Regions from separate parts of the Staphylococcus simiae genome, predicted to be linked through region 2. Evidence: a T-box and tRNA genes for the amino acid it is inferred to sense, from the RefSeq annotation. Region 2 holds a T-box; the other holds one or more tRNA genes.
What was found. A T-box is a leader RNA that pairs with one kind of tRNA and senses whether it is charged. The one in region 2 lies ahead of serS (serine--tRNA ligase), so its partner is inferred to be a tRNA-Ser.

Region 1 (20,382 bases), 400 kb from region 2:
TTAATATTGGTTCTCTATTCTCAGGACTGATAAATAAAAAGTGAATAATTTAAAATATAAATTATTTTAAAGCCGAGACTCCTGAGGTAGGGACCCAACATAGAGAAACTGTGAAACAGTTTCTACAAGCAATGAAAGTTGGGCAACAGTGCTAGTCGAAGACCGGGGCCCCAACACAAATAAACTGATTAATCAGTTTATACAAACAGTGCAAGTTGGGCATTGGGGCCCCAGCAAAGAAAAATTCTGTCAACAGAATTTTTACTATAATGTGCAAGCTGGGGTGTGAGGCAAAAAATTAATTATGTATCAGTCCATTTTGGGAGAGAACCTTAATATTACTTGTCCTCGTCGCACAAGTATATACTCACATATTTCTACTGCAAATATAAAAAGCTACTCATCAATATAATAGCAATCAAGTATACAAAATCCTTGTTAACTATTAAAGAGAGTAGCTTTCATTATATGTCGTTATCATACTTTATTTAAATGTTAAATTAAAAATTAAAAACCGTGCACCTTTAAATCGAACGTAATTCACAAACGTTACCGAAGTCGTTAGCTAAATCTCGGCAACCCTACGGCACATATGATGATCCACTTAATGCTGCTTCCGTCAGGACCTGACATGGTTCATGGGTTCATATTGCATAGGACCGAAATCTTCAAACACTACGTGCTCCGGGCAGACTTCACAAAAATACGCCCTCAATAAAGGAATTAAGTCTCGCATAAAGCGGATTTCGAGTACAGGGAACCGCTACCTCCCCACCTAGCACGGCAAGATATATCTTACTATATTTATATAGCGAATTGCAAGCATAAAACCTTTAGAACATTAACTTTAAAATTCAATTTTATTTAGTACGTCTTCTAGAAAATTCATTAAATTTATACTCAGTTGCTATATGTTTAGAAATATTATATTGAAATTGAGTGGTGTCTTCCAAATAAACAATACTTCTCACTGTAGCACAATATGCTGGTTCAACTTGGCCAAACAATTTATATTCTTGATCTGAAAATGGTTCAAAAGTAATAGCTTTATTAGAATAACTAATCGCTAAATATAAATCATGTTCTAAATAATGATATATAGAATCTTCTGCAACATCATTTCCAATTGCTTTAACAATACTCTGTAGAAAATAATCTTCATCGACGATTTTAACATGACCATTAATTTTTCTAGTTCGAATAATATGAATAAGTGCTTCATTATCCGATATAGCTAGCTTGCGTTGAACTTCTGGCACTTCATAAGCTTTAATAACTTCATTGACTATAATTTCTGTTGTATACATTATATTTAACTCAGTTTGCATTTCTTTAAAACTAACTAACTCAGAAAATGGGAATTCCGTCATACCTTGATAAATCACTAAAGAACCTTTGCCGTGAATTTTTTGAATCATACCATCCAAGACGAGTAAATCAAGTGCTTTACGCACAGTTTCCCTTGATGATTCGTAAGTTTGCAAAAGATCATTTTCAGAAGGAATTGAACTACCATAACTATATTTTCCATTAATAATATCTGCTTTTAATGTTTCATAAATTTTAATGAATTTCTTTTGCTTCATTATATACAAACTTCCATGTTATTTATTTTCCGATAATGTTTCAATGACAATTGCACCGTAACCACTAATCGAATTTTCTTCTATTATACCTTCTTGGATAACTATATCCCCATTTAAGTCAACATCTTCTGGAATTATGACACTTTGTGCTGAAAAGTTAGCGACTACAGTCCAACAACGATTGTCAAAATAACGATCATATATAAACAAATCATTATGATTCATGTGACGTGGAATAATATTTCCATAAGTAATAATGTCGTATTGATGTCGTAAGTCAATTAATTTTTTATACGTATATAAAATTGAATCCTTATCTTCTATTGCTTGTTCAACATTAATTGTAGGATAATTACGCGCAACTTCAATCCAAGGTTTCCCTTCTGTAAATCCAGCATTGATATCTGCAGACCATTGCATGGGTGTACGTGAATTATCACGTGATTTTTGTCCGAGAATAGCCATGATGTAATCTTCGTCATATCCTTTTTGTTTCATATTTTGATATGCATTTAAAGATTCAACATCTCTATATTGATCGATAGATGTAAAATGAGGATCAGTCATACCAATTTCTTCACCTTGATAAATGTAAGGTGTCCCTTGCAGCATATGTAGCGTTATTGCCAGCATTTTAGCACTTTGCTGTCTCAATTCTTCTGTTGTATCATTACCAAACCTTGATACAACTCTAGGCTGATCATGATTACACCAGAATATCGCGTTCCATCCGCCACCTTGATAAATTCCAGTTTGCCACTCCATCAAAATAGTTTTTAGTTTATGAAAATCTAGTTTAGCATTGCTCCATTTTTCACCATTGACGTAGTCTACTTTTAAATGATGGAAGTTAAATACGCTATTTAATTCTTGACGTTCTGGATTGGTATATTTAATACAATTATCAATTGTTGTAGATGACATTTCTCCAACCGTCATCATATCTGTATCACCAAATGTTTGACGATTCAATTCATGTAGAAACTCATGAACTCTAGGACCATCAGTATAAAACTCTTTACCTATATTAGTAGAATCTTTAAATTCATCTTTAGAAATTAAATTAATAACATCAAAACGAAAACCATCTACACCAAAGTCTATCCAATGATTGACAATATTATACAATGCTTGTCTAACTTCTTTATTTTCCCAATTTAAATCAGCTTGAGTGACGTCAAAAAGATGTAAATAATATTCATCCGTAACAGGATCATATTGCCATGCATTGCCCCCAAATTTTGATTCCCAGTTAGTTGGTGGGCCATCTTGAGATTTACGGAAAAAATAAAAATCTCTATATGGATTATCTTTCGCTTTTTTGGCTTCTTTAAACCAATGGTGTTCTGTAGATGTATGGTTAATAACGATATCTAACATTACTTTTAATTCTCTTTTGTGTGCTTCTGTTACTAATAACTCAAAGTCTTCCAACGTTCCAAAATCTTCATTTATTTTTAAATAATTACTAATATCATAACCATTATCATTCATTGGAGATTCATATACAGGCGTTAACCATATATAGTCAACACCAAGGAAAGCTAAATAGTCTAATTTTTCAATAATACCTTTAATATCCCCAATACCACTTCCAGTCGTATCATTAAATGACTTCGGGTAAATTTGATATACGACTGATTTTCTCCAATCTTGATTTTTCAACACGCTAATACCACCTTTTCTTAATATATAGTTATAAAATAAGGGACGCCCGCATAGTATATGAACGCCCCTTTAAGTTATTTAATTGTGTTAATCTTCAACGATTTCTTTCGCTTTTTGTTTACTAAAATTAGATAAGATAATCGTTAAAATACATGGCACTATCATAGCAATGATTGTCACTACAATATATACTAACCAATATTCTTTTTGGATTGAAATAAATGCTGGTACCCCTCCAACACCTACACTGCCAAGAACTTTATTCATACCAATAATCGCACCTAAGACACAAGAAGTCGAAATAGCTGCAACGAATGGATATTTAAGCGGTAAGTTAACACCAAACATAGCTGGTTCAGTGACGCCTAACATACCAGAAATACCAGAAGTTAATGCTAATCCTTCTTCTTTAACCATTTTACGACGTTTATAGACATACCATGCTCCAAATGCCGCTGACCCTTGGCAAATATTAGAAATTGCGACGATTGGCCATAAATATGTTCCACCTAAACTACTTCCCATAAGTTGGAAATCTACAGCTAAAAACATATGATGTAAGCCTGTAATAACAAGTGGCGCATATAATAAACCATAAAGCGCACCACCTAACCAACCTGCATGTTGGAATACAAACGTAACCCCAGTTGTAATACCTGTACCAATGATTAAAGCAATTGGTCCAATAACGATAAATGATAAAAAACCTGTTACTAGCAGTGCAACTGGACCAACTACTAACATTTTAATAGAATCATGAACGACTTTATTTAATGCTTTTTCTAATTTAGCTAATACATAAGCCGCAATAAGTACTGGCAATACTTGACCTTGATAATTCAACTGTTTAATTTCTAAACCAAATAAATTCCAAGTTGGTATATGACCTTTACCAATATCATATTGTGACACTAATTGAGGATGCATTAAAATCAATCCTAAGACTAAACCTAGTATCGGACTTCCTCCGAATACTCTCATACTACTCCAACCGATTAAAGCTGGTAAGAAGATAAATGCTGTACTAGCAATTACATTAATAATATTTGAAATATCTGCAATTTGTGGGTACATCACAATAAGTTCTTTAGGACCAAATAAGCCCTTCATAGTCAAAATATTGTTAATCCCCATTAACAACCCTGCAGTTACAATCGCAGGTAATATCGGTATAAAAATATCACCCAACAATTTAATTAATCTTTGGAGTGGGTTACCTTTTTGTGCAGCTGCAGCTTTAGCATCATCTTTCGACGCCTCAGACGTTCCAGTTTCCTCCACAAATTGTTTATATACTTCATCAACCGTACCAGGTCCAATAACAATTTGATATTGATGATCAGCTTTGAATTGTCCTTTCACTAACGGATTATCACTCAAAGCCTCTTTATCTACTTTACTATCATCTTTCAAAACTAAACGTAGCCGTGTTACACAATGCGTTGCTGTTTCAAGGTTCTCTTGTCCTCCAATAGCATCAACAATGGCTTTTACATCTTGTCTTTTTACAGCCATATCCTTCACTCCCTTAATGTCTTAGTGAAAGTATAACTTGTCTAGACAAGTTGTGTAAAGGCTTTCACAATATTTTCTTATATCTTATTTATATATTGTGACAAATTGCCATATTCCATATAATTGTTTCAAGTCGCATCTAACTTTATTGAACTAACAATTCGCTGCCCCTATAATTGTGGCATTTTTAATAATATGAAAACACAACTTTAGCAGTGTAGGAATAGCAATTTAATAATGTTTTTGTTAATTATTTAAAATAACAACCTTTAAATAACTAAGCATTGTCAAACTATAATGATAACCTAAAAATAGAGCACCATAATTTCGAGACAATAACAACAAAACTCGTAAAATAAGGCTTTTCTAGTTTTTAAGACTGATAAATAAAAAGTGAATAGTTATGTATTAGTCCAATTTGACAAAATATGCAAAATAAAAAAAGGTAAATACTCAACGTATTGAGCACTTACCTTCATTATATAAAATATTATATATTTAAAATTAATGGCGGAGGAAGAGGGATTCGAACCCCCGCGAGCCGTTAAGCCCCTGTCGGTTTTCAAGACCGATCCCTTCAGCCGGACTTGGGTATTCCTCCTGAACACAAATAATATCATATATTAGCGTTATTTAAATGTCAATATAATTTTTAATCTATTCTTTACATAATGAAATTGAAAATTAACAAATGACGTTAAATAATTCATACACTACATCATATATCATCATCTTGTCCACCATCGACCACTAATCCTAAAAATTTACTGTAGTTATTTATAGATTAAACTAATACTTTAGACGATAAGTATTGATTTACAGCCTTAGCTACACCGCGCCCCTCTTTAATAGCCCACACAACAAGACTTTGTCCTCTTCTTGCATCGCCTGCAGCAAAAATTTTGTCTTCATTTGTCTGATAATCTGTATCATTCGCTACAATTTTATTGTGTTGCGTTTTGATATTAAATGCACGCGGTACCATTGTTTCTGTTCCTTCAAAACCAATCGATAACAATACTAAATCAGCTGGCCAAAATTTCTCTGTTCCTTCCATCATAACCATACCTTGGTCACTTTGTTGTAATATTTGAGTGTAAAGCCCTCTTATATGACCCGTATCATCGATATCATAACGCATCGTTTGAACACCATAAGCTCTGGGTTCTTTGCCGAATTTAGCCTGATATTCTTGATGTGCATAATCCATTTTGAATACCGGCATCGCTAATGGCCATGAATTATTTTCTTTAAAAGTAATTGCCTCTGGTAGCTTAGTATACTTATTAAACTGAACGATTGATTTACAATTTTCTCTTAATGCTGTAGCAACACAATCAGCTCCAGTATCACCTGCACCAATGATAATTACATTTTTATCTTTAGCCGTAATGGTAGTATCTGTTATTTCTCCATTTAACAATTGTGTTTGTTCAGTTAAGTAATCCATCGCAAAATGAATACCCGCTCCCATGCGCCCTTCTAGAGGTAAATCTCTTCCTTTTTGTGCACCAGTGCATAAAATAATGGCATCATATTGTTGCTCAATCTGATCTTTGTCAATATCTACCCCAATTTCCACACCGGTTTCGAAGATAATACCCGCTTCTTCCATCAAACGAATACGACGACGAACAACTTCTTTATCTAATTTCATATTAGGAATACCATACATGAGTAACCCTCCCGCTTCTCTTGCACGTTCATAAATGGTAACTTGATATCCTAAATAATTTAATTCTTCAGCTGCTGTCAAACCTGCAGGTCCACTACCAACTATTGCTATTTTTTCATTACGACGACGCTTAGGAAATTTAGATTTGACCCAATTGTTATCAAAGGCTTCATCGATGATTGTTCGTTCTATTCCTTTAATCGCTACCGACTCACGATTGATCTTCATTACACAAGCATTTTCACAAGGTGCCGGACATACACGTCCTGTAAAATCTGGAAAATTATTAGTCTCACTTAAACGTTCATATGCTTGTTTAAAATCTTGTCGATATACTAAATCATTCCATTCAGGAATATAATTACCAATTGGACAACCAATCGTTTCACGTCCGAATAATTGTCCAGTTTGGCAAAACGGTGTACCACAATCCATGCATCGTGCACCTTGAATAGAGGCATCATCTTTAGTAAATCGTTGTTGATAAGCTTGATGATTTGTCAAACGATCGACAAGAGATAATTCTGATAAGTACTGTTTGTCATACTTCATAAACCCTTTAAATTCACCCATATGATTAACCCCTATTCTTTAATACACAATCGCTGGTCGTTGTGTGTGATTAATTACTTTACTATCATCATAAAATGCTGCTAAAGTTGCTTCATCTTCATTACTATTTAAAGACTTGTGTAATGCAATTTTTTGCATCATTAATTGATAATCTTTAGGTATTACTTTAACGACATAACGCTCAATGTGATTGAATTTTTTTAATATATCAATTGCTTTAGTACTATTTGTTTGCGCAATATGTTCTTCTAACATTCCTTTAATCAATAATTTCTCTTCATTATATTTAATCGTAGTCATTAATAAGGTATCTAATTGATTTTCTCTAATAAAAGTTTCTATATCTGAAGGTATAATGTAAGCTACGCCACCACTCATACCTTGCCCGAAGTTTTTACCAACATCTCCTAATATTAAGACGTGACCGCCAGTCATGTATTCAAGCCCATGATCCCCTATACCTTCAACTACTACATCTGCCCCACTATTTCTAATACAGAATCTTTCTCCAGCTTTACCATTAATAAAAGCTTTCCCACCTGAAGCGCCATAAAATGATACATTACCTGCAATAATTTCATTTTGTCTTTCTTCAAACGGTGCTTTAACGATGACTGTTCCACCTGACAATCCTTTACCGACATAATCGTTAGCATCTCCTGTATGATGTACTGTTAAACCTTTCGGTGCATATGCTGCTAAACTTTGTCCTGCATGCCCATTCGTATAAATATTGATGGTATTTTCAGGTAAACCTTGCTCACCATAACGTTTAGTAATTTCACTACCAGTAATAACACCAACATCTCTTTGTTCATTATTAACAGTAAAAGTACCAGTATAACGTTGTCCTGCTGCTATATATGGTTTGGTTGTTTCATATAATTGAGTTAAATCAAAGCCTATATCTAAATGATGATCTTGCTTAATTACTTTAGTATTTGTACCTTCAAAATTTTCAATGAGTCTTTCAACTCGTAATGAAGCTGCTTTACTATGCGAATCAATTGTCGTTGATTTTTGTAATAAATCCGTACGTCCGACTAGTTCCTCAACACTTCTTAATCCTAAAGAAGCTAATATTTCTCTTAATTCTTGTGCTATAAAATGCATAAAATTAACTACGTGCTGTGCTTTACCTCTAAATAAAGCACGTAAATCTTTATTTTGTGTTGCAACTCCAACTGGACATGTATCTTTGTGGCAGACACGCATCATAATGCAGCCTAAGACTACAAGTGGTGCCGTTGCAAAACCAAATTCTTCCGCTCCAAGCGCACAAGCGTACGCTACATCTTTACCGGTTAATAATTTACCGTCTGTTTCTAACTTAACGCGACTTCTTAAATCATTAAGTTTTAATGTTTGATGTGTTTCTGCTAATCCGATTTCCCATGGCACACCCGCATGTTGAATGCTCGTTTTTGGTGACGCTCCTGTTCCACCGTCATAGCCACTGATAACAATTTTATCAGCAAATGCTTTCGCTACACCTGACGCAATTGTACCGACACCAGTTTTAGATACTAGTTTCACGGCAATATCAGCGTCTTTATTAGCATTTTTCAAATCGTGAATTAATTGTGCTAAGTCTTCAATGGAATAAATATCATGATGAGGTGGTGGTGATATCAAACCAATACCTGGTGTCGATCCTCTCGTTTTGGCAATCCACGGATAAACTTTGGTACCAGGCAATTGACCACCTTCACCTGGCTTAGCACCTTGAGCTACTTTAATTTGAATTTCTTTAGCGTGTTGTAAGTAATCACTTGTCACACCAAAACGACCTGATGCTACTTGTTTAATCGCACTCACTTTATTACTACCATCTACTTGAACTTCATAGCGTTTAGGATCTTCTCCGCCCTCACCACTATTACTCTTACCACCAAGTTCATTCATAGCTTGTGCTAATGTTTCATGTGCTTCTGCAGAGATAGAACCATAACTCATCGCCCCAGTGTTAAACCTTTTAACAATGTCACTAATTGGTTCTACTTGATCAATATCGATAGGATGACATGGTTTAAATTCTAATAGGTGTCTAATATGGTCTTTACGACTATGGTTTACAGCTTGAGAATAGTCTTTAAACTTAGCATAATCATTGTCTCTACATGCATGTTGTAATAAAAATATAGTTTGTGGATTAAACGCATGATGTTGTCCTTGTTGACGCCATTGGAATGTACTTCCTGATTCTAAAAAGTCTTTACCACTTTGTTGTCGAGCTTTATTTTCTGTATCGATTTGTTCGATAGATAAACCAGATAATTTAGATTGGGTGCCTGTAAAATAGCGATTAATAACTTCATCTGATAAACCAATAGCTTCAAATATTTGTGCTCCTTGATAACTTTGCACCGTAGAAATACCCATTTTCGCCATAACTTTAATAACACCTTCAGACAACACATCAGTATATGTCTTAACATTAGCACTAACATCGCCAGGCAATTGTTCTGTCAACGTCATATGTTCAATTGTTCGTTGTGCTAAGTATGGGACAACAGCATTAGCTCCATATCCTAACAAGCAAGCAACATGATGCACTTCTCTAGTTTCACCAGATTTAGCAACTAAACTAGTATCCATACGTAAATTTTCCTTAATAAGTAATTGATGAATATGACTAATTGCTAACAACATAGGCATAGCATATGCTTTGTCATCTACTAGTCCACTATCATCTAACACTAATATTTGTGCACCTTTAGTCACAGCTCGAATTGCGGATTCACCTAATTGATTTAAAGCTTCTTCCAATGAACCATCATATAACGTTGATAAATAAGTCGTATTAAACGTTTGGTGATCAATACTTTCAATATGTTGTTCGTTCAATACTGGACGTTTCAACTGGATTCTATCTAGCACATGCTCATCTGGATTAATTAAGTTACCTTCTCCTCCTAAGTATGACAATTCACTTGTTACTATTTTTTCTCGATAAGCATCAATAGGTGGATTGGTAACTTGTGCGAATAATTGCTTAAAATAATTAAATAGTGATTCCGGCTTATCATTTAATACCGCAATTGGAGCATCATAACCCATCGCTCCAATTGGATCTTTTTTAGATTCTACTAATTCTTGCATATATTTATTGATATCTTCTTTAGTGTATGCAAATTGACGTTGTAATTTAAATAATGTCTCATTTGACCAATCTGACGCGCGATATTGTATACTTTCAAAGTCAAATCGCTTTTTATACTTTTCAATCCACGCTTGATAAGGTAATTCGTTAGCTATACGTGTCTTCAAGTCATTATTTTCAATTACTTTATGCTCATTAAAATCAACTAATAATAACTTTCCTGGATTCAGTTGACCTTTAAATGCCACATTACTTTCTGGAACATCAACGACGCCTACTTCTGATGAAAAGACAATAAAGTTATCTTTAGTAATCGTATATCGACCTGGTCTAAGACCATTTCTATCTGTTAAGGCACCTATTTTGTCTCCATTACAAAATGAAATCATCGTTGGACCATCCCATGGTTCCATCAAATAACTATAAAATTCATAAAATGCACGAACATTGGCATCATTCGACTTATTGTATAGCCACGGCTCTGGAATAAGGAGCATAGCTGCTTTTTCCGGTTCCATAGATAATGACAAAAATTCTAAAGCATTATCAACAATGGCAGAGTCGCTACCATCTTCATCAACAATGTTAAATATTTTATGTTGATCTTTACCAAACACAGTATTGATTAACTTATGCTGACGCGCCCTCATCCAATTGACATTACCTTTAATGGTATTAATCTCCCCATTATGCATTAACAATCTATTTGGATGTGCTCTTTTCCAACTCGGAAACGTATTCGTACTAAAACGCGAATGTACTAATCCCAATTTCGATTGATATAACTCATTAGATAAATCTAGATATAACTTTTTAATTTGGTCTGAGCGTAACCACCCTTTATAAACAATCGTCTTATGAGATAAACTTGTAAAATACAGTTCTAAATCATTTGTTGTCGTATAATATTCTAACTGCTTTCTAGCTAAAAATAATTTTTTAGTTACATCAGTAATATTGCTAATATCTATAAAAACTTGTTGAATGACAGGCATCGTCTGTGCAACGTGTTCAGCAATAGCTGTTTTATTGACAGGTACATCTCTAAAGCCCAATATCTTAAGACCTTCATTTTCAAAATATTGATGAAACATTGATTCATGAGTTGAGCCTTTAATTCGTTCTTTAGCAAAAAATAATCCTACAGCATAGTTTCCTTCACCAGGAATTTTAAATTCTGTAATATGTTGTTCAAAAAATTCGAACGGAATTTCAGTCATGATGCCTGCACCATCACCAGTCATTCCATCTGCTCCAACCCCACCCCTGTGGTCTAAGCGTCGTAACATTTCAAGAGATTTATCAATAATGTCGTGAGACCTTTTATTATCCATATTCGCATAAAAACCAATACCACAGGCATCATGTTCCTCACGATAATCATATAAACCTTTAATTAACTTGTCATTGTGCATGATGCGCACTCCCCTTTTTTAGAATATTCTGATATTAGTTATTAATGATAATTACTATAATCTAAAAAATTGATCTGTTCAATATATAAAATAGAAGATATCATTCTAAAAAATAGATTAATCAAAGATGAAATTGGTATAATAACGTGTAAACATACTATTGTTATGGAGGTATTTATGGAAATTAAACAATTGCGCTATTTCGTTGAGGTAGCTAAGCGCGAACATATTTCTGAAACTGCATTAGAATTGAATATCGCACAATCTGCCATTAGTAGACAAATTACTTTACTCGAACAAGAATTGAATGTCGCTTTGTTTCAAAGACAAGGAAGAAATATCTCGCTTACATCTGAGGGGAAATTATTATTTAATGAGGCATTAACGATATTAGATCATCTAGATACGACAATAGAACAATTTCAAAATCACGGATTAAGTAAACATAAAAGTATTTATATTGGCTACGAAGAGAGTGATGTATCAATGATGTTATTACCACTTATACAATCATTTCATTTACAAAACGATACACATATCATACCTAATTTAATGACACAGGATACTATTATCGATCAAGTATTAAATGGCAATATTGATATAGGCTTTACTGAATTGAACTATGATATTAAAAAACACAAATCCATATACGTGTTACCTTTATTCGAAGAACATTTTCACTTATATGCACCATCAGATGATCCAATCACCTTATCAACTCATCCGCCATTAATACAATTCGAAAATAGTCACATGTATACGTTATATTCAGTTACACCATCAGTAAAAAAGCAATTACAATCATTTACTAAAACAGATATTTATACAATTAGTAATAAACAGTTAGCCCAATATATATTAAAACAAAAAAATGGCTATATCATTTGTCCTAAACAAATTTCATTGCCTAATTCTCAAGATTGGGTAAACATTACTTTAGAACATACTGAATTAAAAAGAACAATCTGTGCTATCACCAAAGAACCTTATGTTAAAAGTGATATAGGTATTTTATTAACTTTAATCAAACAACTGATGACTAAAACATCAACTTTTTACTAATAATCGCTTGTGAAAATTAATATTAATATTTTTGAATTACAGCTTTTAAGGGCGTATAATCAGCATATTACTAAAAGAATTGAGGTTTTGTTATTGCAACAAAGACATTTTTTTACGAAGCCTTATAATATTATTATTGTCATTTTTTGTATTATTTATATTTGCAGTATTATTTTCACTTTATTTAACACTTCTTTGTACAATCAACCTATAGGAAAAGTAGAACAAGTGAAGCATCTGTCAACAACATCAATAACAGATGACCAACATAATCATGACACTAAATACAAAACGCAATTGACATTAAAAATATTAAATGGCCATTTCAAAGGACAAACAACTAATATAGAACATGATTACGTCAAATCTCAAGCAGACTCTGAAGCCTTTAATAAAGGAGACAAAGTATTACTGCATATTTCTGATAAATTGATCGATGCCGATATTATTGAAAAGAAACGAGATACATTAACTGTAACAATAACAGGTTTATTTTTATTAACTGTTTTAATAGTAGGACGTAAAGTAGGATTACAATCTATCTTATCGTTAATGATTAATACAATTGCCGTACTAACAGCTATTTATATACATAACTCGTTTAGTAATACGAATTTATTCTTGCTAATGACAATGGCAATGATTTGTTCAACAGTTATCACCTTATTGCTTGTCACTGGTTGGCATGCACGTACTGTCATTACTATTATCAGCACAATTGCAGGTACAATGTTAGCTATCGGGCTCACTGAATTAGTAATTACGCTCACTGGTGGTCAAGGTATTAAATATGAAACAATGAATTTTTTATCTTTACCTCCTAAAGATATCTTTTTAGCTTCAGTGCTCATAGGTTCTCTAGGCGCTATCATGGATGTCGCCATCACGATTGCGAGCGGTATGCACGAAATTTTACAACGTACCCCGAATATTTCAAAGACACGTTGGGCTTTAGCAGGTAGAAACATCGGGCAAGACATCATGGGTACAATGACAAATATTTTATTATTTTCATATTTATCTGGATCATTACCTATGTTTTTGATTTACCTAAAAAATGCTAATACCCTTACTTATACCATTTCAATGAATTGGTCTTTAGAAATCGTTCGAGCCTTAACGGGCGGTATAGGCATCGTCTTAACTATTCCTATCACTATTGTATTAATGGAACTTGGAGAAACTATAAGGAGGGCTAGACTATGAATGCAGTCGTCATTTTAGGTGCCTTACTCTTAATATTAATGCTTATTTTTGGTGGTAAAAAAGGGTTAGTATCATATTTAACTTTATTTTTAAACTTTGCCATCTTAGTGATTAGTATCATTTTTATTATTTTTGGTATGCCTATATATATTGTCACATTTGTATTTTGTATCGTTATTGCTGCTTGCAACTTATTTGTATTGAATAGTTATAATATCAAAACACAAGCGGCTTTCATCGCTACTATCATTACAACTACTTTATTAATTACTGTTATTTACCTTGCAGTATACTTTGGACATTTACAAGGCTTTGCCACAGAGCAACAAGATGAAACCTATATTTATTCAATGAACATTGGTATTAATATGGTTCAATTTATGGTATTTACTATTATTCTTGCTGTCATTGCGGCAGTGATTGATTTAGCAATTACGATTAGCTCTCCAATATATGAGTTATATCAAGTTAATCCTAAACTCAGTCAATACGAGCTATTTCAGTCTGGTATGCATGTTGGCAGGGAAATTTTAGCTACTTCAGCTAACACTATATATCTCGCCTTTTTTGGAGGTCAATTAACACTGTTTTTTTGGTTTTTTAAATTAAACTATTCATTTGGACACATTATTAACTCGAAAATATTTGCACAAGAGTTTATATCTATTTTATTAGGTGGAATAGCTGTGGCCATGAGTATCCCTATTACTGCATGGATGACGTCGTGGTTAATTAAAAAACGACAGCATACACGCTTAAAAAATGATACTGTTCATATGAAATAACTTACGAGCAACAGATTAATCACTATCTTTTTAGAATAATAGTACAGTCATTTTTATCGCTTACACAGTATCTACTCTTTGGTAATCAACCACTGCTAGTACAATCAACTAATCTAGATATATGCAACATATGCCACTAACGATAATAGTGGCTTCTAACTTTGATAAGTTATAATATATACATCAAATTTTGTTGATAACATCAGCTATTCATACTACACGTAAAAATAACCAATCAAAATTACAGTCGTACTATGTTAAAACGGTATAAACATGCCGTCCTCTTTATCAAGAACATAGTCATTGGTAAATTTGATTGGTTTTTAATTTATGTTTTAATCTGGTTCTCTTCCAAATTGGACTGATACATAATTATATTTTAAATTATTCACTTTTTATTTATCAGTCCTGAATAATAGAGAATCTTTAATCTTTAGTGACATGATATAAACTGGTCTTCCAACTAAAAAACTATCACCTTGATAACTATAGCCTTGTTGTTTATATAAATTGAGTGCCTTAGGATTATCCGTATTAACCGTCAAAACGATTTCATTTATACCTTTAAATTGTTGTACTATAAATGATGGCAACTTAGACATCACTTGCTTAGCAATACCTTCTTTTCGATAACGAGCGTCTACACTGAACGATCTGAAAAAGATAGCTTGAGTGTTTTCGCTAAAAGGTACAACACCTTTTTCTATATGTAACGTAAAAAATGCTACACATCATTATTTCTCCATACCATTATAGGATATCTATGATAATCTTCTATAGCTGCAATAATATTGTCATATGGTGTTTTAACAAATTTATTATCTATCTCCAATAGTTGAAATTGTTTTACAGCTTGTAAATCATTTTGCTGATAATGTGCTAATGTTATATCCTGCAATATCATATTAGTTAACTCCTTGTGCAATCCATTGTTGAACTGCTGGTGCAATAAGCTCACTATTCTGTTTATCAATCCATTTGATATCCGTAATTTCATTATTAATAGAGATTTTATCCCAGTCAATGTCAATTAATGCTCTAAAACCATTTAATTCTGTTAGTGTATTGAGCTGCGGATATGCTGGTCCCACAACCGTACCTATAAATTCTAAGTCTTTTTCTCGTAGCGTTAAATTTAATTCCTCATCTAATTCTCTGATTAGTGCTTCAACCAAAGATTCCCCTACTTCAATTTTACCACCTGGGAAATAATATTTAGCTCTATGTCTTACTTGGACCAATAATATCTGATTTTTAGTCTCTGCGACTAAACAAACACATTTAATCATTCAACTCACCCCTATGTTTATCTTTTGTATGATTCGTCAATATATGTATTATGGTATCATATAGACAAAGTTACTGAGTTCAACACAAGCTTAGTAATTATTATATACAACATAGACTTCAACAACATATAAAAAAATTAATGGGGGAATTATTGTATGTCTAAAAAATCTCAACCAGAACGTTTATCTCGTTTTTTCAATTTAGCTGGCTTTATCGTTGATGGATATAACGGTATGAAATATAACGCTAAAAACAAAAATTTAGTATATTTATCACTTGGCTTAGGCGCTATAGGTACACTACTTGATTTCTATATCTCATTTAAATCTCCACGCAAAGTAAAAAAATTCGGTGCTGTGATATCATTACTAGGTAATGGTGCTCGATTATTTACAAGTTTACGTAAAGTTAAAATCGAGTAGGAGGATAACCATTATTTGATTATCCGTCCTCTCACACCACCGAGCGTACGGTTCCGTACTCGGCGGTTCAATATCTTGCGTAAGCCGTCTCTGCGAGTTGGGTTAATGGTTCTAACCCCCACTTGTAGAGACGTTTTGTTGTAAGTGCACGATGAACTTCATGCGTTGATGATAAGCGCCAGTATTTCTTTCTTGAATTGGCAATTTTCATTGCACTCTTATGGTCAAGTCCATACTTACGTAACATCTTATATTTGGTTTTTATTCTTTTCCATCTTTTGAGGATTAGTTGTCTAATGCGTCGGTTTAACCATGATTGTAACTTCGTTACAAAACCTGTAATAAATCCTTTACCAAAGTAATTTATCCACCCTCGTGTTACTTGATTAATTTCTGATATAATCTCTTTAAAGGTACCTGGTCTATTTCGTTTCGTTAGACGTCTTAAGGTGCGTTTTAAATTTCTTCTTGCTTCCATAGTCGGTCTGAAACGATAAGTGCCATTTACTTTGGTCATTAGACAACTCAAGAACTTTAAACGTGTGATAGAACCTACCTTGCTCTTTTCACTATTTACAATAAGTTTAAGGTCTTTTTCGATAAACTTTGTCACACTTTCCATGACACGTTGACCCGCTCGTTTTGTACGTACAAAGATGACGAAGTCATCTGCATAACGAACAAAGCGATGACCACGTTTCTCCAATTCATTATCTAATTCGTGAAGATAAATATTACAAAGTAACGGGGAAATAACACCACCTTGCGGTGCACCTATTTCTCTACTTCGATAATTACCATTGAGGTCGATTGCACCAACCTGTAGGCTTCTACGAATAAATTTAGAAATGGCTTTATCTTGAACATGTCGTTCAAATAGATACATTAATTTATCATGGTTCAACATATCAAAGCACTGTTTTAAATCACAATCAACTGCAACTAAGTAACCTTCTTCATAGTATGTTGCACATTCTTTAAGTGCAGTTCCTGTACTACGATTCGGTCTAAAGCCATGACTGTGTTTTGAGAAAGTACGGTCGATACTAGGTTCAATGACTTGTTTAATGGCTTGTTGGATAACTCTGTCTCTTGCGACAGGGATTCCAAGCACGCGCTTTTTCCCATTTGATTTAGGTATTTCAACCTTTCTTACTGCTTGTGGCTTATACGTGCCATCAAGCAGTTTTTGTTTAATTTGTGGAAAGTATTTTGCGAAATGTGATGTTAATTCACTTACTCGCATGCCATCGATGCCAGGTGCACCGTTGTTTTTCTTCACTTTCTTAATTGCTTTTTGTATATTATTCTCTCTTACAACAAGCTCCATCATAGATGGAGACTCACGATACATTTCTTTCATTTCACCTAAGATTTACTGTACGCACTCATATATCCTTTTTCGTTCCACTACTTATCTTTCTATGAGTTGCCAATCATTAATTGTATTCTGTACGTTGTAAATCTCTAACCTCCATTCTTTACTTTGTATGAATATTGTTCAGTCCTTCAGTATTTCTACCTACTATGACCTCTGCTGACTTCTCATCATTCGTTATTACTACGATTTTTTTATCGCTGATGAGACCTCCCCGGGTAAGAGTAACCACTTTCCACTCATTCCACTGCATCATTTACTATATAGAACTCGGGTAGTATCGGACTTTATCTTGTATTGCAGATTCATCCATTCCACATAGCCTTGTATGATATTTCTGTTCGTCAGTGCGAGTGTTTGCGTCCGACTTCCTTCAGATTCCATTTCACAATGGACACCCTTGTCTTTCGCTAACAGTTCCTACTACCAAGCCTGTAACGGACTTTCACCGTCTAGTAATTACCCATGCCGGGCGCACAATGAATATTAAAATTTATAAGTTTTAACGACAAAAAGTGGTTCTCTCCCAAACTGGACTGATACATAATTATTTATATTTTAAATTATTCACTTTTTATTTATCAGTCCTGAAAATTAGAGAACCCAAAAAAGTCTTGTCTAATGCATAAGTTATCTACATTAGACGAAACTTTTTTATTTTATCAGCTAATTAATGAATATATCTATAATTGTTAACTTGGTATGCTGGAATTGTTCTATATGTCACAATTCCAGGTGCTGCTGAATAGTTCATTTCTGACACTAAAATACTACCATCAGAATTGACACGTTCAACAAACATAACATGACCATAATATCCTGCATCTGTTTGTGCAATTGATCCAACTGTTGCACGTCCATCAATAGTATAACCATCTGCTGCTGCAGCGTTATCCCAGTTATTAGCATTCCACCAATATGTACTAATTCCTTTACCAATTTGAGCACGACGATTAAATACATGATATGTACATTGACCCCATGTATATAAGTTTTGGTGATTAAATGATGGCGATTGATAGTTTCCACCATTTGATGTGTTATTTCCAGTATTAGAAGTTGAAGGACTAGCCGTACCACTGACTTTCAATTTTTGTCCTGGATAAATAAAGAAGTTATTCAAACCATTTAAACTCATTATTTTTTGGTATGTTGTACCATATTTTGAAGCAATCAATGATAATGAATCACCGGCTTGTACTGTATATACTGAACCGCCTGAAGATGCAGCATTTCCTGTATTAGTAGATGTATTACTTGCTACACCGCTGACTTTTAATTTTTGTCCTGGATAAATAAAGAAGTTATTCAAACCATTTAAGCTCATTATTTTTTGGTATGTTGTACCATATTTTGAAGCAATCAATGATAATGAATCACCGGCTTGTACTGTATATACTGAACCACCTGAAGATGCAGCATTTCCTGTATTAGTAGATGTATTACTTGCTACACCGCTGACTTTTAATTTTTGTCCTGGATAAATAAAGAAGTTATTTAAACCATTTAAACTCATTATTTTCTGGTATGTTGTACCATATTTTGAAGCAATCAATGATAATGAATCGCCTGCTTGTACTGTATATACTGAACTTGAATTAGATCCATTTGATGATGTCGTATTTGAAGCACTTGTTGATCCAGACACCTTCAGTACTTGATTAGGGAAGATAAGATTTGAAGTTAAACCATTTAAAGACTTTAACTTCGCAATAGAAATACCATATTTATTAGAAATCGACCATACGGATTCACCACTTTTAACCGTATGTGTAGATGCTGCTTCTGCATGTGTTGACGCTATAGCACCGATTGCACTTGTCCCAATAATAGCTGCAATTACTTTTTTCTGCACGTGAAAAATCCTCCTCTTACTTAACTTACTTTTCTTTTAAATTTTTATACGTTTTTTATAATACTTCATCATTATACGCTTTTATTATGTATAGCACGTTGATTTTTGATGACATTAAGATTACAAATTGATAATATATTTTGAAATGTCTTTATAAATACTTCTTTAAATTAATATAAATAATTAAATTTTACAATATCTAAATTATTACAATTTCATAAAATTTACGCTTAATATGTTACATACCTTTTTATATTACTATTAAACTTGTTACAATAAATAAACATCCTACAAGGTCATTAATTTTGAAAATTATACCTTGTAGGATGTCAGTAATATAGTTATGTGATTTGTTTTATATTATTATTTAGCTAAATCTTTTTCGATGGCTTTAATTTCTTTAGCTGATAAGTTTACAGGCTTTTCCCCGTCTTTAACATCTTGTTTTAATGCTTCTTGTGCTTCTTTAGAATGATACAAGTCAACGATTTTTTTGTATGTTTTATTATCCATATTTTTAGAGTTAACTGCTACAATATTAATGTAAGGTTTAACTGCGTCTGAATTGGCATTTTCTAAATAAATTGGATCTTTTTTAGGATCTTTACCTGCTTTTGTAGCAACACCATTATTAATGACAGCAATATCTACATCTGACAGTGCGCGTGCAGTTTGTTGTGCATCTACTGCTTTAATTTTTAAATGTTTAGGATTTGATGTAATATCTTTCGTTGTTCCAGATAAACCAAAGTCTTTTTTCAACTTAATTAACCCTGCTGATTCTAATAATTTTAATGCTCTCGCTTGGTTTGAAACATCATTAGGTACAACTACACTTGCCCCATCTTT
Region 2 (13,040 bases):
AACCAAATTATGACAACCATGTTTTAGGAAGAGAGCAATTTAATGCTCACAATACCTTCGATACATTTGTTATTGGACCTGGAAATAGATTTCCACACGCAGCTAGTTTAGCTGTAGCAGAGGCTCCAGCAAAAGCATATAATCCTTTGTTCATTTATGGAGGCGTAGGTTTAGGAAAGACCCATCTAATGCATGCCATTGGTCACCATGTCTTAGATAATAACCCTGATGCTAAAGTGATTTATACATCTAGTGAGAAATTTACAAATGAATTTATTAAATCTATACGTGATAATGAAGCTGAAGCTTTTAGAGAAAGATACCGTAATATTGATGTCTTACTTATAGATGATATTCAATTTATTCAAAATAAAGTACAGACTCAAGAAGAATTTTTCTACACATTTAATGAATTGCATCAAAATAATAAACAGATAGTTATTTCAAGTGATCGACCACCTAAAGAAATTGCTCAGTTAGAAGAACGATTAAGATCGCGTTTTGAATGGGGATTAATTGTAGATATCACACCACCAGATTACGAAACTCGAATGGCTATTTTACAGAAAAAAATCGAAGAAGAGCATTTAGATATTCCAGCTGAAGCACTGAATTATATTGCCAACCAAATTCAATCTAACATTCGTGAATTGGAAGGTGCATTAACACGTTTATTGGCATACTCTCAATTGTTAGGTAAGCCAATCACAACTGAATTAACTGCAGAAGCATTAAAAGATATTATCCAAGCTCCGAAATCTAAAAAAATAACAATCCAAGATATACAAAAAGTAGTAGGTCAATATTATAATGTTAGACTTGAAGATTTTAGTGCTAAAAAACGAACTAAATCGATTGCATATCCACGTCAAATCGCAATGTACCTATCTAGAGAACTAACAGATTTTTCATTACCTAAAATTGGTGAAGAATTTGGTGGACGTGATCATACAACAGTTATTCATGCACATGAAAAAATCTCAAAAGATTTAAAAGAAGATCCTATTTTTAAACAAGAAGTAGAAAACTTAGAAAAAGACATACGCAATGACTAAAATACTACGGGAAATAACAACTGTTATATAACAGAAGCGATGTATAGTCCTTTTTCTCTCTAAATTAACAAGTAATAATGAAAATAAGTAACTTTCGAATATGTGGATAATCTTTAAAAGTTGTACACATCATACACAAGTTATGCACATGTGAATAACTTTGCTATTCGTGGATTTTATAGACTTATCCACCAATCCACAGCACCTACTACTATTACTAAGAACTTAAAACCTATATAATTATATATAAACGACTGGAAGGAGTTTTATTTAATGATGGAATTCTCAATTAAACGTGATTATTTTATTAATCAATTAAATGACACATTAAAAGCAATATCACCAAGAACAACATTACCAATTTTGACTGGTATTAAAATTGATGCCAAAGATAATGAAGTTATCTTAACTGGATCAGATTCAGAAATATCAATTGAAATCACTATTCCTAAAACTGTTGATGGTGAGGATATAGTTGATATAACAGAAACAGGCTCAGTAGTACTTCCTGGTCGTTTCTTTGTCGATATTATTAAAAAATTACCTGGTAAAGACGTTAAATTATCTACAAATGAACAATTTCAAACGTTAATAACATCAGGTCATTCTGAATTTAATTTAAGTGGATTAGATCCAGACCAATACCCATTATTACCACAAGTTTCAAGAGATGATGCGATTCAATTATCAGTAAAAGTATTAAAAAATGTCATAGCACAAACCAACTTTGCAGTGTCCACCTCAGAAACACGCCCGGTGTTAACAGGTGTAAACTGGCTTATACAAGATAATGAATTAATATGCACAGCGACTGACTCACACCGCTTGGCTGTAAGGAAATTGCAATTGGAAGATGCTTCTGAAAATAAAAATGTCATCATTCCAGGTAAAGCTTTAGCTGAACTTAATAAAATTATGTCTGATAATGAAGATGAAATTGATATCTTCTTCGCTTCGAACCAAGTGCTATTTAAAGTAGGTAATGTCAACTTTATTTCACGTTTATTAGAAGGTCATTATCCAGATACAACGCGCTTATTCCCTGAAAATTATGAAATTAAATTAAGTATAAATAACGGTGAATTTTACCATGCTATTGATCGTGCGTCATTATTAGCAAGAGAAGGTGGCAACAATGTTATTAAATTAAGTACTGGAAATGATGTTGTTGAATTATCATCAACTTCACCTGAAATTGGAACAGTGAAAGAAGAAGTTAATGCTAATGATGTAGAAGGCGGTAACTTAAAAATTTCTTTCAACTCTAAATACATGATGGATGCACTTAAAGCCATTGATAATGATGAAGTTGACGTAGAATTTTTCGGAACTATGAAACCATTTATCTTAAAACCAAAAGGTGACGATTCAGTCACTCAATTGATTTTACCAATTAGAACATATTAGATTTAGCCAAAGATAAGAGTTGGGACGTAATTAATTTTGTCCTAACTCTTTTTTTAATTTACTCTTATAAGCCATTTAGAGCTGCGATATAAAAATAATTTATATAAATCGATAAATAGAACGTAAAATAAATAAACACGCTAAAAAGCCCTTTAAAATGTCAAAAACATACAAATGTAAAATCACACTGATAAAGTGTGTATGATTACTTATTTATCACTAGTGATATTGAAAATTTAGAAGCTAATGTCAAATTCAAACTAATTATCAATAAGTAAACGATTTCAAACGCTATTTTAAATGAAATTTGTGTCAAAAAAAGGTATAATATATTGATGACATACAAAGAAACGGAGTGATTATTTTGGTTCAACAAGTTGTAGTGGAAGGCGACATTAATTTAGGTCAATTTCTTAAAACAGAAGGTATTATAGAGTCAGGTGGTCAAGCAAAATGGTTTTTACAAGACTTTGAAGTGTTGATCAATGGGGTACGAGAAACTCGTCGTGGTAAAAAATTAGAACATAATGATCGTATAGATATCCCTGAATTGCCTGAAGATACCGGTGCTTTTTTAATCATTCATCAAGGTGAACAATGAAGTTAAATACACTCCAATTAGAAAATTATCGTAACTACGAGGAAGTTACACTTAACTGTCATCCTGATGTTAATATCCTAATCGGTGAAAATGCACAAGGAAAGACAAACTTATTAGAATCAATTTATACCTTGGCATTAGCAAAAAGTCATAGAACAAGTAACGATAAGGAACTCATACGTTTCGATGCTGAGTATGCTAAAATAGAAGGTGAACTTAGTTACAGACATGGCAAAATGCCATTAACGATGTTTATAACTAAAAAAGGTAAACAAGTCAAAGTGAATCACTTAGAGCAAAGCAGACTAACGCAGTACATTGGTCATCTCAACGTGGTTCTTTTTGCGCCAGAAGATTTAAATATCGTCAAGGGCTCTCCTCAAATAAGACGACGTTTTATTGATATGGAGTTGGGTCAAATTTCTGCTGTTTACTTGAACGATTTAACACAATACCAACGTATTTTAAAACAAAAGAATAACTACTTAAAACAACTGCAAATGGGTCAAAAGACAGATTTAACGATGTTAGAAGTATTAAATCAGCAGTTTGCAGAATATGCATTAAAGGTTACGACCAAACGTGCACATTTTATTAAAGAACTTGAAACTTTAGCTAAACCAATACATGCCGGCATTACAAATAATAAAGAGATACTCTCTTTAAATTATTTGCCTAGTCTTAAACTTAGTAATGAAACTGAAGATGACAATGTCTTACTTGAAGAAGTAATGACGATACTGAGTGACAATATGCAAAGAGAAAAAGAAAGAGGTATGAGCTTATTTGGACCTCATCGTGATGATTTAGGCTTTAGTGTAAATGGCATGGACGCACAAACATATGGTTCACAAGGACAGCAACGTACGACAGCTTTGTCTATTAAATTAGCGGAAATCGAGCTAATGAATATTGAAGTTGGGGAATACCCAATATTACTGTTAGACGATGTTTTAAGTGAGTTAGATGATTCACGGCAAACACATCTGCTAAGTACTATTCAACATAAAGTACAAACATTTGTCACAACGACATCTGTAGATGGTATTGATCATGAAATAATGAATAACGCTAAATTGTATCGTATTAATCAAGGCGAAATTATAAAGTAACAGAAAGCGATGGTGACTGCATTGTCAGATGTAAACAACACGGAAAATTATGGTGCTGGGCAGATACAAGTACTAGAAGGTCTTGAAGCGGTTCGTAAAAGACCAGGTATGTATATTGGTTCAACTTCTGAAAGAGGTTTGCACCACTTAGTTTGGGAAATTGTCGATAACAGTATTGATGAAGCTTTAGCAGGATATGCAAACAAAATTGAAGTTATCATTCAAGAAGACAACTGGATAAAAGTAACAGATAACGGACGTGGTATACCTGTAGATATTCAAGAAAAAATGGGACGTCCTGCAGTAGAAGTTATCTTAACTGTTTTACATGCTGGTGGTAAATTTGGTGGCGGAGGCTACAAAGTTTCTGGTGGTCTACATGGTGTAGGTTCATCAGTAGTTAATGCCTTATCAGAAGATTTAGAAGTATACGTTCATAGAAACGATACAATATACCATCAAGCATACAAAAAAGGTGTACCTCAATTTGATTTAAAAGAAGTAGGTACAACAGATGTAACGGGTACAACAATTCGTTTCAAAGCAGATGGCAGTATTTTCACTGAAACACAAGTTTATAACTATGAGACATTACAACAACGTATTAGAGAGTTAGCATTTTTAAACAAAGGTATTGAAATCACTCTAAGAGACGAACGTGATAAAGAAAATATCAGAGAAGACTCATATCACTATGAAGGTGGTATTAAATCTTACGTTGAACTACTCAATGAAAATAAAGAGCCTTTATACGATGAGCCAATCTATATTCATCAGTCAAAAGATGATGTCGAAGTTGAAATTGCCATCCAATACAATTCTGGTTATGCAACGAATTTATTAACATATGCTAATAACATCCATACGTATGAAGGTGGTACACATGAAGATGGCTTTAAACGAGCATTAACACGTGTATTAAATAACTATGGTCTTAACAGTAAGATCATGAAAGAAGATAAAGAAAGATTAACAGGTGAAGATACTCGAGAAGGTATGACAGCCATTGTATCTATCAAACATAGTGATCCACAATTCGAAGGTCAAACTAAAACGAAATTAGGTAATTCCGAAGTTCGCCAAATTGTAGACAAATTATTTGCAGAACACTTTGAAAGATTTTTATATGAAAATCCACAAGTTGCTCGTGTCATTGTCGAAAAAGGTATTATGGCATCACATGCCCGTGTAGCAGCCAAAAAAGCACGTGAAGTGACACGCCGTAAGTCAGCGTTAGATGTGGCAAGTTTACCAGGTAAATTAGCAGACTGTTCAAGTAAAGTACCTGAAGAATGTGAAATCTTCTTAGTCGAAGGTGACTCTGCCGGAGGGTCTACAAAATCAGGTCGTGATTCAAGAACACAAGCAATTTTACCGTTACGAGGTAAAATTTTAAATGTTGAAAAAGCTCGTCTTGATCGAATTTTAAATAATAATGAGATTCGTCAAATGATTACAGCGTTTGGTACGGGTATCGGTGGCGACTTTGACTTATCAAAAGCACGTTATCATAAGATTGTCATTATGACGGATGCCGATGTAGATGGTGCGCATATTAGAACATTATTACTAACATTCTTCTATCGCTTTATGAGACCATTAATCGAAGCTGGTTATGTTTATATTGCACAACCACCGTTATATAAATTAACTCAAGGTAAGCAAAAATATTACGTATTCAATGATAGAGAGTTAGATAAACTTAAAGCTGAACTTAATCCAACACCTAAATGGTCAATTGCACGTTATAAAGGTCTTGGTGAAATGAATGCAGATCAATTGTGGGATACAACTATGAACCCAGAACACCGATCACTACTACAAGTTAAATTAGAAGATGCAATAGAAGCAGACCAAACATTTGAAATGTTAATGGGTGATGTAGTAGAAAACCGTAGACAATTTATTGAAGATAATGCAGTTTATGCCAACTTAGACTTCTAAGTCAGATGAACTGAAATTTGAAGGAGGATCTCTTGATGGCTGAATTACCTCAATCAAGAATAAATGAACGAAATATAACCAATGAAATGCGTGAATCATTTTTAGATTACGCGATGAGTGTAATCGTAGCGCGTGCGTTGCCAGATGTTCGAGATGGATTAAAACCAGTTCATAGACGTATCTTATACGGTCTGAATGAGCAAGGTATGACACCAGATAAGTCATACAAGAAATCGGCACGTATTGTTGGTGACGTAATGGGTAAATATCACCCACACGGTGACTCATCTATATACGAAGCAATGGTACGTATGGCACAAGATTTTAGTTATCGTTATCCACTTGTAGATGGTCAAGGTAACTTTGGTTCAATGGACGGCGATGGTGCAGCAGCAATGCGTTACACTGAAGCACGTATGACAAAGATTACGCTTGAATTGTTACGAGATATCAACAAAGATACAATTGATTTTATAGACAACTATGATGGTAATGAAAGAGAGCCGTCAGTCTTACCTGCAAGATTTCCTAACTTATTAGCGAATGGTGCTTCTGGTATTGCGGTAGGTATGGCAACCAATATACCACCACATAACTTAACAGAACTTATCAATGGTGTCCTAAGCCTAAGTAAGAACCCAGACATCTCTATTACAGAATTGATGGAAGATATTGAAGGTCCAGACTTCCCAACAGCAGGACTTATATTAGGTAAAAGTGGTATAAGACGTGCTTACGAAACTGGTAGAGGTTCGATTCAAATGCGTTCACGTGCTGAAATTGAAGAACGTGGTGGTGGTCGTCAACGTATCGTTGTTACAGAAATACCTTTCCAAGTTAACAAAGCGCGTATGATTGAAAAAATTGCTGAATTAGTAAGAGACAAGAAGATTGATGGTATCACTGATTTACGAGATGAAACAAGTTTACGTACAGGTGTACGTATCGTTATTGATGTTCGTAAAGATGCCAATGCGAGTGTTATTTTAAATAACTTATATAAACAAACACCATTACAAACATCATTTGGTGTTAATATGATCGCTTTGGTTAATGGTAGACCGAAGTTAATCAATCTTAAAGAAGCTTTAGTACACTACTTAGAACATCAAAAGACAGTGGTTCGTCGTCGTACAAAATATAATTTAAGAAAAGCTAAAGATCGTGCGCATATTTTAGAAGGTTTGCGTATAGCACTTGACCATATCGATGAAATTATCACAACGATTCGTGAATCTGAAACAGATAAAGTAGCAATGGAAAGCTTACAAACACGTTTTAAATTAAGTGAAAAACAAGCTCAAGCTATTTTAGATATGCGTTTAAGACGCTTGACAGGTCTAGAACGTGACAAGATTGAAGCGGAATATAATGATTTATTAAATTATATTAGTGAGTTAGAGGCTATCTTAGCTGATGAAGAAGTGTTATTACAATTAGTTCGAGATGAATTGACTGAAATCAAAGAGAAATACGGCGATGAGCGTCGTACTGAAATTCAACTTGGTGGTTTTGAAGATTTAGAAGACGAAGACTTAATCCCAGAAGAACAAATTGTTATTACACTTAGTCATAATAACTATATTAAACGATTACCTGTTTCTACATATCGTGCCCAAAATCGTGGTGGTCGTGGTGTACAAGGTATGAATACATTGGAAGAAGACTTTGTTAGTCAGCTTGTAACATTGAGTACACATGATAATGTGCTATTCTTCACTAACAAAGGACGTGTTTATAAACTTAAAGGTTATGAAGTACCTGAGTTATCACGTCAATCTAAAGGTATACCTGTAGTTAATGCTATAGAGCTTGATAGTGATGAAAATATTAGTACAATGATTGCTGTTAAAGATCTGGAAAGTGAAGAAGATTTCTTAGTATTTGCAACAAAACGTGGTATTGTCAAACGTTCTCGACTAAGCAACTTCTCACGTATTAATAGAAACGGTAAGATTGCAATTTCATTTAAAGAAGATGATGAATTAATTGCAGTACGCTTAACAAGTGGCGATGAAGATATCTTAATCGGTACAGCACATGCGTCATTAATTCGTTTCTCAGAATCAACATTACGTCCATTAGGTCGTACGGCGACAGGTGTTAAAGGTATTACACTTCGAGAAGGTGATGAAGTTGTAGGTCTTGATGTAGCACATACTGATAGTGTTGATGAAGTACTTGTTGTTACTGAAAATGGTTATGGTAAACGTACACCAGTAGATGAGTATCGTTTATCAAATCGTGGTGGTAAAGGTATTAAGACAGCAACAATTACTGAACGCAATGGTAATGTAGTATGTATTACAACAGTATCTGGTGAAGAAGACTTAATGATTGTTACTAACGCTGGTGTGATTATCCGTTTAGATGTAGCTGATATTTCACAAAATGGTCGTGCGGCACAAGGTGTACGCTTGATTCGTTTAGGTGAAGGTCAATTTGTATCTACAGTAGCAAAAGTTAGAGAAGAGCCAGAAGAAGAAGTTGTAGAAGTGAATGAACAACAAGATACTGCAGATGGTACAGATGTAATTAGTGAAACTGTAGTATCAGATCAAACACCTGGTAATACTGTCCATACTGAAGAAATCATTGAACAGAACATTGAAAGTAATGACGGCGATGAGACAGATGAACGCATTGAAATTAGACAAGACTTTATGGAACGTGTCGAAGAAGACATGGAACAAGCATCAGACAATGAAGAAGAATAACAATATATAAAAATAAGACTTCCCTATCATTGAGGGAAGTCTTATTTTTATTGCTTTTTAGCTTTCTAACTGTTTCATAGCGTATGGAATTTCATTAATTAATCGAGATGGTGGAACTACATACATATCTTTAGCTAAATTTTCACCGATATAGCTATGTGTATAAGTAGCACTCATGACAGCATCTTTTAAACTATCAAATTGACCAACGAAACTAGTAATCATACCAGCTAATGTGTCACCCATACCACCTGTTGCCATAGCTGGGCTACCAATCGTTAATTTATAATCTTCATTTTTAAAGAAAATTTCAGTACCATGTTTCTTGAGTACGACTGTTGCACCTAAGCGATTAACCGCTTCGCGATTACGTTCATATGTTTGTTCCTCAATAGGAATACCACTTAAACGTTCCCACTCTTTTAAATGAGGTGTGAAGATTACACGACATGTTGGAATTTGTGGTTTCAGTTTACTAAAAATTGTAATTGCATCACCATCAACAATTAAATTTTGATGTGGTTGAATATTTTGTAATAAGAATGTGATAGCATTATTGCCTTTAAAGTCAACACCAAGTCCTGGTCCGATTAAGATACTGTCTGTCATTTCGATCATTTTAGTGAGCATTTTCGTATCATTAATATCAATGACCATAGCTTCAGGGCAACGAGAATGTAATGCAGAGTGATTGTTAGGGTGTGTTGCAACTGTAATCAATCCACTACCACTAAATACACATGCGCGTGCAGCTAACATAATGGCACCGCCTAAATTAGCAGATCCACCTATTAATAAAATTTTGCCGTAATCACCTTTATGTGAATCTTCTTTTCTTTTAGGAATGTTAATAGAATCTAACGTTTCCATCATGATATAACCTCCGTTATAAAAGTAATCATTACCCATCTAGCGCGTGAGTAATCGTGAAGTGAAGTTTGTCCTATGTTATATCTTTTAGCAGCACTACTTCAATTGTGTGCATCATTATAATATAGAGTCATTAAATACAATAGAAAATACTATACCTGTAACAGCGTTTCGTCAATAGGTAAGTTGTGACATTCATCATATGAGTTAAGACAATTATTAAATTACTTTAGCACATCACATTAGTAGTATGATAATAGAGTATAAATATGGTTGAAACCATTGTTTCTACAACAATGAAAACGTATACTTCAAAGTGATAGATTATATATCACAAGGGGGTATCATCTATGATGACATTGAATTTAGATGGACAAACATTAACAATTGAGGACATAGCTCGTTTTTTACAACAACAATCACGTGTAGCAATTAGTGATGAAGCACTTGAACGTGTTAAAAAAAGTAGAGCTGTCGTTGAACGTATTATCGACAATAAAGAAACTGTTTATGGTATTACAACTGGATTTGGCTTATTTAGTGATGTGTTAATCGATCCTAGTCAATACAATGAATTACAAGTTAATTTAATTCGTTCACATGCATGTGGTGTTGGACAACCATTTTCACAAGAAGTAGCACTTGTTATGATGATTTTACGCTTGAATACCTTATTAAAAGGACATTCAGGCGCAACTGTAGAACTTGTGGATCAATTACAATACTTTATTAACGAACGTATTATTCCTGTTATACCATCACAAGGTTCATTAGGTGCCTCTGGAGATTTAGCACCGTTATCACATCTTGCTTTAGCATTAATCGGAGAAGGTGCTGTATATTATCAAAATGAAGAAACAGATAGTATACACGTATTACAACAATTAGGTAGACAACCACTACAATTACAAGCTAAAGAAGGCTTAGCACTTATCAATGGTACACAAGCGATGACTGCACAAGGCGTCATTAGTTACATAGAATCAGAAAATTTAGGCTATCAAGCAGAATGGATTGCTTCACTCACACATCAAGCGTTGAATGGTATTACAGATGCATATCGTCATGAAGTACATGCAGTACGTAATTTCCAAGAACAAATCGATGTAGCTGCGCGTATGAGAGAGTGGTTAGCAGAATCTCAATTAACAACAAGACAAGGAGAATTACGAGTACAAGATGCGTATACATTACGTTGTATTCCACAAATACATGGTGCAAGTTTCCAAGTGTTTAATTATGTTAAAGAGAAATTAGAACTTGAAATGAATGCAGCTAATGACAATCCATTAATATTTGAAGAAGATAATGAAACATTTGTTATTTCAGGAGGTAACTTCCATGGCCAACCTATTGCATTTGCCTTAGATCATCTAAAACTAGGTATTAGTGAATTAGCGAATGTATCAGAACGTCGATTAGAACGTTTAGTTAATCCACAATTAAATGGGGACTTGCCAGCATTTTTAAGTCCTGAACCAGGGTTACAAAGTGGCGCGATGATTATGCAATATGCAGCAGCTAGTTTAGTTTCTGAAAATAAGACATTAGCACATCCAGCGAGTGTTGATTCCATCACTTCATCAGCCAACCAAGAAGACCATGTTTCTATGGGCACGACAGCTGCTAGACATGGTTATCAAATTGTTGAAAATGCCAGACGTGTGTTAGCAATTGAATGTATTATTGCATTACAAGCAGCAGAGTTAAAAGGCGTAGATAAATTATCACCAAAGACACGCCAAAAATTTGAAGAATATCGTAAAATAGTGCCAGCTATTACACACGATCGTCAATTTCATAAAGATATAGAAGCGGTAACACAATATTTAAGAGACGATGCTTACAGACAATTAGAAATTTAAATAGTAGCAATAAACTCTAAGAGAATCACTTGAAAATATAAGAGTAGTTTGCTATATTAAAAATAACTTAATAAAGTTATTGTTCGTAGGATAAGTAATATAAATAAATTGATTTCAGAGAGCTTGTGGTTAGTGTGAACAAGAATCAATATTTATATGAATCTACCTACTATATGAGAACAATCGGTCATAACCGTTATTTTAGTGAAGTGCAATTTAGTTATAACTAAATTGTTAAATAGGGTGGCAACGCGTAGACCACGTCCCTTGTAGGGATGTGGTCTTTTTTTATTTGTCATAATAAATAGCAGTGATAGTTAAGCAACTTAGATGAATAAGTAGTAGTCTCAGTTGTCAGAGTATCATCACGTGTTAGCCCCCAATAAAAAAGATATTCAAAGGGAAAGGATGAAGGTTAATGTTAGATCTAAAATTATTTAGAAATGAACCTGAAGCAGTTAAGAGCAAAATTAAATTACGTGGAGATGATCCAAAAGTTGTCGATGACGTATTAGAGTTAGATGAACAACGTCGTAAATTAATTGCTGAAACAGAAGAAATGAAAGCACGTCGTAATAAAGTCAGTGAAGAAATCGCTATTAAAAAGCGCAATAAAGAAAATGCTGATGACGTTATTGCTGAAATGCGTTCACTAGGCGATGACATAAAGAAAAAAGATGAGCAATTAAATGATATAGATAATAAAATGACAGGAATTCTTTGTCGTATTCCTAACTTAATTAGTGATGACGTACCACAAGGTGCATCAGATGAAGATAACGTAGAGCTTAAAAAATGGGGTACACCTCGCGAATTTACATTTGAACCAAAAGCACATTGGGATATTGTAGAAGAATTAAAAATGGCTGACTTTGATCGTGCAGCAAAAGTATCAGGTGCTCGCTTTGTTTATTTAACAAATGAAGGTGCTCAATTAGAGCGTGCTTTAATGAACTATATGATTACAAAACATACAACACAACATGGTTATACAGAAATGATGGTACCACAACTTGTTAATGCTGACACAATGTATGGTACTGGTCAGTTACCAAAATTCGAAGAAGATTTATTCAAAGTAGAAAAAGAAGGATTATATACGATTCCAACAGCAGAAGTACCGTTAACAAACTTCTATCGTAATGAAATTATTCAACCAGATGTCTTACCTGAAAAATTCACAGGACAATCTGCATGTTTCCGTAGTGAAGCGGGTTCAGCTGGTCGTGATACAAGAGGATTAATTCGCTTACACCAATTTGATAAAGTTGAAATGGTACGCTTTGAAAAACCAGAAGATTCTTGGGATGCATTAGAAGAAATGACTTTAAATGCCGAAGCAATCTTAGAAGAGTTACAACTACCATACCGTCGTGTCATTTTATGTACTGGTGATATTGGCTTTAGTGCAAGTAAGACATATGATTTAGAAGTATGGTTACCAAGTTACAATGACTATAAAGAAATTA

Region 1: it has a tRNA-Ser gene. The T-box ahead of serS (serine--tRNA ligase) is inferred to sense a tRNA for this amino acid. The anticodon was not compared.

The regions. Positions count from the first base shown of each region.
Region 1 is NZ_CP071589.1:396,915-417,296, reverse strand. Features, by position in the region: RNA gene ffs (signal recognition particle sRNA large type) at 515-784, opposite strand; gene treR (trehalose operon repressor) at 861-1,589, opposite strand; gene treC (alpha,alpha-phosphotrehalase) at 1,605-3,254, opposite strand; gene treP (PTS system trehalose-specific EIIBC component) at 3,342-4,769, opposite strand; tRNA gene J3R86_RS01760 (tRNA-Ser) at 5,278-5,370, opposite strand; gene J3R86_RS01755 (glutamate synthase subunit beta) at 5,554-7,017, opposite strand; gene gltB (glutamate synthase large subunit) at 7,036-11,535, opposite strand; gene gltC (glutamate biosynthesis transcriptional regulator GltC) at 11,713-12,597, shown strand; gene J3R86_RS01740 (YibE/F family protein) at 12,691-13,803, shown strand; gene J3R86_RS01735 (YibE/F family protein) at 13,800-14,588, shown strand; partial or broken gene J3R86_RS01730 (GNAT family N-acetyltransferase) at 14,984-15,492, opposite strand; gene J3R86_RS01725 (NUDIX hydrolase) at 15,494-15,877, opposite strand; gene J3R86_RS01720 (hypothetical protein) at 16,034-16,300, shown strand; gene ltrA (group II intron reverse transcriptase/maturase) at 16,368-17,654, opposite strand; gene J3R86_RS01710 (LysM peptidoglycan-binding domain-containing protein) at 18,349-19,533, opposite strand; gene gmpC (MetQ/NlpA family ABC transporter substrate-binding protein) at 19,897-20,382, opposite strand, start outside.
Region 2 is NZ_CP071589.1:308-13,347, forward strand. Features, by position in the region: gene dnaA (chromosomal replication initiator protein DnaA) at 1-1,055, shown strand, start outside; gene dnaN (DNA polymerase III subunit beta) at 1,329-2,462, shown strand; gene yaaA (S4 domain-containing protein YaaA) at 2,818-3,063, shown strand; gene recF (DNA replication/repair protein RecF) at 3,060-4,175, shown strand; gene gyrB (DNA topoisomerase (ATP-hydrolyzing) subunit B) at 4,185-6,119, shown strand; gene gyrA (DNA gyrase subunit A) at 6,155-8,836, shown strand; gene J3R86_RS00035 (NAD(P)H-hydrate dehydratase) at 8,894-9,706, opposite strand; gene hutH (histidine ammonia-lyase) at 10,060-11,571, shown strand; T-box leader at 11,650-11,842, shown strand; gene serS (serine--tRNA ligase) at 11,990-13,040, shown strand, end outside.